Azotobacter salinestris: one gene and its partner. The protein of the gene in region 2 interacts with the protein of the main gene of each other region in a pairwise test. Links are inferred from orthologs where the notes say so. Each region holds a gene or a part of one and is shown on either strand. Other genes may lie near its edges.

Region 1 (2,972 bases), 2.4 Mb from region 2 along the record:
ACTCGCCGGCCTCCAGCTGGACCAGGGTCCGGGTGGAGAGATTCAGCTGTCCGGCCACCTGGGCCAGCGACCAGTCGTTGGCCTCGCGGCCCTTGCGCAGGATCTCGCCCGGGTTGACGGAGGCCGCGGCCGTGCTCTCGGTTTGCGACGCGTTCATCATTGCTCCGACAGATATTGCTGATATTCCGGCGTGCCCGGGTAAAGACGCTTCAGCTGCAGGCCGAAGTTGGCAGCCTGATCGCGATCATCGAAGACCTTCGCCAGGCGGGTACCCAGCAGCAGGCTGCGGGCATTCTGCTCGCCCATGCGGCTGAAACTGGAGTAATAGGAGCGCGCCGCCACGTAGTCGCGCGCCTCGAAATTCAGTGTGGCCATTTCCAGCAGGGCCCGTGGCTGCTGCGAATTGATTCGCAGGGATTTTTCCAGATGCTCCTTGGCGAAGTCACGCCGGCCGAGCTTGACGGCGGTCAGGCCGAGATTGAGGTAGACCCGCGAACGCTCGGGGTACAGGGTGTCGGCCGCGGCCTGCTGGAAACGCTCGTAGGCATCCTGATAACGGCGCTGCTCGAACAGGAAGCTGCCGTAGTTGTTCAGGATGCGCGCATCGCCGGGACGCTTGGCCAGCGCCTTGCGATAGTGCTGGTCGGCCAGGGCGGGCTCGAGCTCGGTCTGGAACACCAGGGCCAGGGCGGCGTGGGCGTCGGCATCGCCCGGATCCATCGCCAGGGCCTTGCCCAGCGGCACCTTGGCCCGGTCGGTCTGCCCCTGCTTGAGGTAGCCGAGGCCGAGCTGGATATACGCCTCGCGAGCCTCCTTGCGGCCCCGTTCGGTCTTCATGGGGTCGACCGCGCCGGTCGAGACGCAACCGACCAGCAGCGTGGCAGAAAGCAACAGCAGCGCAGCGCGCAGGGTCATAAACATCCTCGTTCAGGTCCGATTGGCGGCACCGGGGGATGACGCAGCCTCGTCACCGAGCTGGCGCACCGCGATATAGCGCTCGCTGCGCCGGGTGCGATCCATGACCTGCCCGACCAGTTGGCCGCAGGCAGCGTCGATGTCCTCACCCCGGGTGGTGCGCACCGTGACGTTGTGCCCGGCCTGGTGCAGCAGGTCCTGGAAGCGGCGAATGGCGTTGTTGCTCGGCCGCTCGTAACCGGCGTGGGGAAAGGGATTGAAGGGAATCAGGTTGATCTTGCACGGCACGTCGCGCAGCAGCTCGATCATCTGCGCCGCATGTTCGGGCTGGTCGTTGACGTCCTTGAGCAGGGTGTACTCCACGGTCAGCACGCGCTTCTCGCCGAGGCGCGAGATGTAGCGCCTGCAGGCGTCCAGCACCACGGCCAGCGGGTACTTGCGGTTGATCGGCACCAGCCGGTTGCGCAGCTCGTCGTTGGGCGCGTGCAGCGACAGCGCCAAGGACACGTCGATCACCTTGCCCAGCTCGTCGATCATCGGCGCCACGCCGGAGGTGGACAGGGTCACCTTGCGCTTGGAGATGCCGTAGCCGAGGTCGTCCATCATGATCTGCATGGCGGCGACCACGTTGTCGAAATTCATCAGCGGCTCGCCCATGCCCATCATCACCACGTTGGTGATGGCGCGGTCGATCTTGGCCGGGACGGTGCCGAAGGATTTGTTGGCGATCCAGACCTGGCCGATGATCTCGGCGGCGGTCAGGTCGCTGTTGAAGCCCTGCTTGCCGGTGGAGCAGAAACTGCAGTCCAGCGAGCAGCCGGCCTGGGACGACACGCACAGGGTGCCGCGGCCGGCCTGCGGGATGTACACGGTCTCCACGCAGCTGCCGGACGCCACGCGCACCACCCACTTGCGGGTGCCGTCGCTGGAAATGTCCTGGCTGACGATCTCGGGACCGCGGATCTCGGCGCAGGCCCTGAGCTTCTCGCGCAGGGCCTTGCCGATGTTGCTCATGGCCTCGAAGTCGTCGACGCCGAAGTGGTGAATCCATTTCATCACCTGCCCGGCACGAAAGCGCTTCTCGCCGATGGACTCGAAGAAGCCTTCCAGCTGCGGCTGGGTCAGCCCCAGCAGGTTCACCCTGGTGGTTTCGGTCATGGATTCACCCTCCCCCATCGCCTGATCAGCGAATGCGGGCGTATACCTCGGTGGCGGCGAAGAAGTAGGCGATCTCGCGGGCAGCGGAGGCCTCGGAGTCGGAACCGTGCACGGCGTTTTCGTCGATGGACACGGCGAAGTCGGCGCGGATGGTGCCCGGAGCAGCGTCCTTCGGGTTGGTGGCGCCCATCAGCTCGCGGTTCTTGGCAATGGCGCCCTCGCCTTCCAGCACCTGCACGACAACCGGACCGGAGGTCATGAAGGACACCAGATCCTTGAAGAACGGACGCGCCTGGTGCTCGGCGTAGAAGCCGCCGGCTTCGCGCTCGGACAGCTGGACCATCTTCGCAGCGACGACACGCAGGCCGGCCTTCTCGAAACGGGTGAGGATCTCACCGATGACGTTCTTGGCGACGGCGTCGGGCTTGATGATGGAAAGGGTACGTTCAACGGCCATGGATAGCTCCAGTCAATCGGGGGGTTTGAAAAGCGGAAAATTAAACCCGCGGATTATACGCGGGTTCCAGTGAAATGCATAAGATCAGCTTGTGGATCAGTCGGCTTCTTCGATCCACGCCGCCTGGATGGCTTCCAGCACCTTCTCGCCGCCCCGCGCGGGATCGTCGTCGAACTCCGGCAGCGCCAGCACCCAGCGATGCAGATCGACGAAGTTGAGGTAGCGTGGATCGATCTGCGGATGGGTATCGGCCAGCTGCAGGGCGATTTCTTGTACGTCGGTCCATTTCAGACTCACGCGCATGCCCTCAGTGCTTTTCCGAAACCTGATTGATGGTGTAGCGGGGAATCTCCACCACCAGATCCTCGGCACCGACCTTCGCCTGACAGGATAGCCGCGATTCCGGCTCCAGCCCCCAGGCCTTGTCGAGCATGTCGTCCTC
Region 2 (5,503 bases):
GTTCTTCACCCGGTCGGAGGCGAAGATGCGCATCAGGTTGTCTTCCAGGGACAGGTAGAAGCGGCTGGAGCCCGGGTCGCCCTGACGGCCTGCCCGGCCGCGCAGCTGGTTGTCGATACGCCGGGATTCGTGGCGCTCCGAGGCAATGACGTGCAGGCCACCGGCCTCGATTACCTGCTGGTGGCGCTTCTGCCAGTCGGCCTTGATCTGTGCGATCTGCTCTTCGGTGGGATTCTCGAGCGCGGCGATCTCGACCTCCCAGTTGCCCCCGAGAAGAATATCGGTACCCCGACCCGCCATGTTGGTGGCGATGGTCACCGCACCGGGCCGACCTGCCTGGGCGATGATCTCGGCCTCCTTCTCATGGTACTTGGCGTTGAGCACCTGATGCGCGATGCCTTCCTTCTTGAGCAACTGGGAGACGTATTCGGAACTCTCGATCGAGGCAGTACCCACCAGAGCCGGACGCCCCTGGGCCTGGCAGTCCTTGATATCGGTGATGATCGCCGCGTACTTCTCCTCCTGGGTCAGATAGACCAGATCGTTGAAGTCCTTGCGCGCGATCGGCCGGTGAGTCGGGATCACCACCACGTCGAGACCGTAGATCTGGCGGAACTCGAAGGCCTCGGTATCGGCTGTACCGGTCATGCCGGCCAGCTTGTGGTAGAGACGGAAGTAATTCTGGAAGGTGGTCGAGGCCAGAGTCTGGCTCTCCGCCTGGATCGGCAGCCCTTCCTTGGCTTCGATCGCCTGGTGCAGGCCTTCGGAGAGGCGGCGGCCGGGCATGGTCCGTCCAGTATGTTCGTCGATCAGCAACACCTGGTTGCCCTGCACGATGTATTCGACGTTACGATGGAACAGGACATGCGCGCGCAGCGCTGCGTAGATATGGGTCAGCAGCTGCAGGTTGTGGGCGGAGTAGAGGTTGTCGCCTTCGGGCAACAGGCCGGCACGGGTCAGCAGCTCCTCGATGAACTGGTGCCCCTGTTCGTTCAGCTCGATCTGGCGGGTCTTCTCGTCGACGGTGTAATGCCCCTCCTGGGTGACCACGCCCTCCTCTTCCTCGACGTGGCGCTTCAGCTGCGGAATCAGGGCGTTGATCTGCAGGTACAACTGGGAGCTGTCCTCGGCCTGGCCGGAAATGATCAACGGCGTGCGCGCCTCGTCGATCAGGATGGAGTCGACCTCGTCGATCACCGCATAGTTGAGCTCGCGCTGGAACTTGTCCTCCAGGCTGAAGGCCATGTTATCGCGCAAGTAGTCGAAGCCGAACTCGTTGTTGGTACCGTAGGTGATGTCGGCAGCGTAAGCGGCACGCTTCTCCTCCGGCGGCTGGAAGGGGGTGACCACGCCGACGGACAGGCCGAGGAACTCGTACAGCGGGCGCATCCAATTGGCATCGCGGCGGGCCAGGTAGTCGTTCACCGTCACCACGTGCACGCCCTTGCCGGCCAGAGCATTGAGGTAGACGGCCAGGGTCGCCACCAGGGTCTTGCCCTCACCGGTACGCATCTCGGCGATCTTGCCCTCGTGCAGGACCATAGCACCGATCAGTTGCACGTCGAAGTGGCGCATGCCCATTACCCGCTTGCCCGCCTCGCGGGCAACGGCGAAGGCTTCCGGCAGCAACTGGTCGAGGGTCTCCCCCTTGCCGAGACGGCCTCTGAACTCCTCGGTCCTGGCGCGTAACTGCTCGTCCGTCAGCGCCACCACCTGCTCTTCGAGGGCATTGATCGCCCGCACGGTTCGACGCATGCGCTTGACTTCACGATCGTTCTTGCTTCCAAAGAGCACTCTCAACAAAGGCGCAAACATATCGACAGGTTCTTCCTCACATATGAATGGAGGGCGGGCACGGGGCCGACCCGGCAGCCGGAGACGGCCGCGATGGGAAAAAGGCATTCTACTCGCAAATCCGCCCGGCAAGAAAAGCGGCATCATGCGGTCGGATCGGCCAGGCGCCAAAAGTGCCAAAGGCCGCATGCTTGGCGCAGGGCTGCTCCGGACCCGGTGCCTTGGGCCGAACCTGGGAAAGTATGGGTTCTGCTACCATGGACGTCCCCACTCTCCGGCCAACCACCATGACCTTTCGTCCCTTGCCGGCTCGCCCCCCTGCTGCGCTGCTGCGCGAGTCCAGGCCACTCAGGTTGCTGCTCAGCCAGGCGCAACAACTGGACCAGTTGCAGCATCTGCTGGATAGCCAGCTGCAGCCTGCCGCACGTGGGCATTGCCATGTAGCCTCCTGGCGTGAAGGCTGCCTGCTGCTGGTCGTCACCGATGGCCAGTGGGCTACTCGATTGCGCTACCAGCAACGCCGCCTGCAGCGCCAGCTGCTAACCCTGGAGGCGTTCCGGGGACTGAGCAGGATTCTCTTCAAGGTACAGCCGCCCATGCAGAGCAGATCCTCATCCAAGCGCATGATCAAGCTCTCCACAGCTGCTGCCGAAAGCATCCAGACGGCTGCCGAAGGCATCGATGACCCCAGGCTCCGCGCGGCCCTGGAGCGGCTGGCACGGCACGTGCAGCCCGACTAGTAGAAAAACGAAGGCCACCCGCTGGTGGCCTTGAAGCAGAAAAGGGAAAAGGGGGAGAAGCGTCCTGCTCAGACGGCAGCCACAGGGCGCATGTAGGAGATGGGAGCAGTCGAAGAGTCTTCGAAGGTAACCACCTCCCAAGCATCCTCCTGCTCGAGCAAGGTGCGCAGCAGGCGGTTGTTCAGGGCATGCCCCGATTTGTAGCCGCGGAACTCGCCGATCAGGCTGTTGCCCAGCAGGTAGAGGTCGCCTATGGCATCGAGGATCTTGTGCTTGACGAACTCGTCCTCGTAGCGCAGGCCATCTTCGTTCAGCACCCGGCTTTCGTCGACCACGATGGCGTTATCCACACTGCCGCCGAGCGCCAGATTGTGCGAGCGCAAAAATTCGATGTCACGCATGAAGCCGAAGGTCCGAGCGCGACTGACCTCCTTGACGAAAGAGGTACTGGAGAAATCGACGCTGGCAGTCTGTGTGCGGCCGCGGAACACCGGGTGGTCGAAATCGATCTCGAAGCTCACCTTGAAGCCATCGAAGGGCAGAAAGACGGCACGCTTGTCACCTTCCGCCACCGCCACCTCACGCTTGATGCGAATGAACCTCTTGCAAGCCTCCTGCTCCTGCAAACCTGCAGACTGAATCAGAAAGACGAAGGGACCGGCGCTGCCATCCATGATCGGCACCTCGGATGCGGAGAGTTCGACGTAGGCATTATCGATTCCCAGACCGGCCATGGCTGACAGCAGATGCTCCACTGTATCGACCTTGACATCACCCTTGACCAGCGTAGTGGACATGGTGGTTTCACCGACATTTTCAGCCCTTGCGGGAATCTCCACCACCGGATCGAGATCGATACGCCGGAACACGATCCCGGTGTCGACAGGAGCTGGCTTCAGGGTCAGATAAACCTTCTCCCCCGAGTGCAAGCCCACTCCCGTGGCACGGATAATGTTCTTCAGGGTGCGTTGTTTGATCATGGTTTGGCCGCTAGCAGTTGCGAATCTTCTTCAATAACCAGCAAAAATGATAGCAGAACCGATCTTTGCTGGACACCAATCAATACAATACCCCTGATAAATTCAATCAATCAGCCTGACGTCGCAGGAAGGCCGGGATGTCCAGATAGTCCAGATCGTCCTGCGGGTTGATCTTGGCGGCCGTAGCGCTGCCGGCATGGCTCTGGCGCTGTACGGTGGGCCGCTCGTAGTCCTTGTAGTTCACTGCCTGGTCGCCACGCGGCACGCTGGACGCGGCAGAGCTGCCTGCCGGCTGCAGGGTGTTGTCCACCACCTTCATCGGCTTGTCGGTACGCGCTCCCAGACCAGTGGCAACCACAGTCACATGCAGCTCATCGCGCATATCCGGATCGATCACGGTACCCACCTTCACCATGGCTTGGTCGGACGCGAACTGCTCGATGATGTTGCCGACATCGGAGTATTCGCCCAGGGACAGGTCCGGACCGGCAGTGATGTTCACCAGAATGCCTCGAGCGCCCTGCAGATGGACATCTTCCAACAACGGGTTGCGGATCGCCGCCTCGGTGGCTTCGCGGGCCCGGTTCGGGCCGCTGGCACAGCCGGTCCCCATCATGGCCATGCCCATCTCGCTCATCACGGTCTTAACGTCGGCAAAGTCGACGTTGATCATGCCAGGGCGCTTGATGATGTCGGAAATGCCACGCACCGCACCGGCCAGCACGTCGTCGGCCTTGGCGAAGGCGGACAGCAGGCTGGCATCCTTGCCGAGGATGGTCAGCAGCTTCTCGTTGGGGATGGTGATCAGCGAATCCACATGCTCGGCCAGCAGGCGGATACCCTCCTCGGCAACCTGCATGCGCTTGCGCCCTTCGAACGGGAACGGGCGGGTCACCACGGCCACCGTCAGGATGCCCAGCCCTTTCGCCACTTCGGCGATGACCGGTGCGGCGCCAGTACCGGTGCCGCCACCCATGCCGGTGGTGATGAACACCATGTCGGTGCCCTGAAGTACTTCGGCGATACGCTCGCGGTCCTCCATGGCGGCTTCGCGGCCGACCTCGGGATTGGCACCAGCCCCCAGCCCCTTCGTCACACCCGAGCCCAGCTGCAGTACAGTCCGTGCGGTAATGTTCTTCAGTGCCTGCGCATCGGTATTGGCGCAGATGAACTCGACGCCCTCGATGCTGGTAGCTGCCATGTGGTTCACGGCATTACCGCCGCCGCCACCGACCCCGATAACCTTGATCACCGCACTTTGCGGAACGTTGTCTACGAGCTCGAACATATTCCCTCTCCTTTCCTTTTCTTTTTACTGCCTACTACCGCCGTTGTCAGAAGTTGCCCTGGAACCAGCGCTTGAGTCGCTCCAGAGCAGGTATCTTGGTTTCTTCGCCATAACCGCTGGAACCGGACAGGGATACGCCATCGGCCTGCTTCTGCAGCCCGTAGAGCAGCAGCCCCACTCCGGTCGAATAGATCGGATTGCTGATCACATCATCCATTCCCCTGACCCTGTGCGGCACACCCAGGCGCACCGGCATGTGGAAGATCTCCTCGGCCAGCTCGACGGCCCCCTCCATCTTCGCCGATCCCCCGGTGAGAACCACGCCGGCAGGGATAAGGTCCTCGTAGCCACTGCGCTGCAGCTCGGCATGGATCAGGCTGAACAGCTCGTCGTAGCGAGGCTCGACCACTTCTGCCAGGGCTTGGCGGGAGAGCTCTCGCGAAGGCCGATCGCCGACGCTTGGGACATTGATGGTTTCGCCAGCGCCGGCCAGCTTGGCCAGTGCACAGGCGTAGCGGATCTTGATCTCCTCGGCATACTGGGTCGGCGTACGCAGCGCCATGGCGATGTCGTTGGTAACCTGATCGCCGGCGATCGGAATCACTGCAGTGTGGCGGATCGCTCCCTCGGTGAAGATCGCGATATCGGTGGTACCGCCACCGATGTCGACCAGGCATACGCCCAGCTCCTTCTCGTCATCG

Evidence for each region. The genes of interacting proteins can lie anywhere in the genome.
Region 1: the proteins of ftsZ (region 2) and rlmN interact in binary tests that used the Escherichia coli proteins (3 or more experiments, as listed by UniProt). The link is inferred for Azotobacter salinestris from one-to-one orthologs.

The regions. Positions count from the first base shown.
Region 1 is NZ_CP045302.1:3,885,766-3,888,737, reverse strand. It holds rlmN (dual-specificity RNA methyltransferase RlmN), read right to left. Parts: upstream 2,074-2,972; coding sequence 928-2,073; downstream 1-927. Other genes in the region: fdx (ISC system 2Fe-2S type ferredoxin), read right to left, coding at 2,838-2,972; iscX (Fe-S cluster assembly protein IscX), read right to left, coding at 2,627-2,827; ndk (nucleoside-diphosphate kinase), read right to left, coding at 2,099-2,530; pilW (type IV pilus biogenesis/stability protein PilW), read right to left, coding at 157-915; GCU53_RS18250 (RodZ domain-containing protein), read right to left, coding at 1-160.
Region 2 is NZ_CP045302.1:1,493,319-1,498,821, forward strand. What follows is about bases 2,712-5,503. They hold ftsZ (cell division protein FtsZ), read right to left. Parts: upstream 4,803-5,503; coding sequence 3,621-4,802; downstream 2,712-3,620. Other genes in these bases: lpxC (UDP-3-O-acyl-N-acetylglucosamine deacetylase), read right to left, coding at 2,712-3,514; ftsA (cell division protein FtsA), read right to left, coding at 4,849-5,503. Outside these bases: preprotein translocase subunit SecA, read right to left, coding at 1-1,815; GCU53_RS07035 (DciA family protein), read left to right, coding at 2,082-2,534; more of lpxC, read right to left, coding at 2,603-2,711. UniProt on the Escherichia coli protein: Essential cell division protein that forms a contractile ring structure (Z ring) at the future cell division site. The regulation of the ring assembly controls the timing and the location of cell division.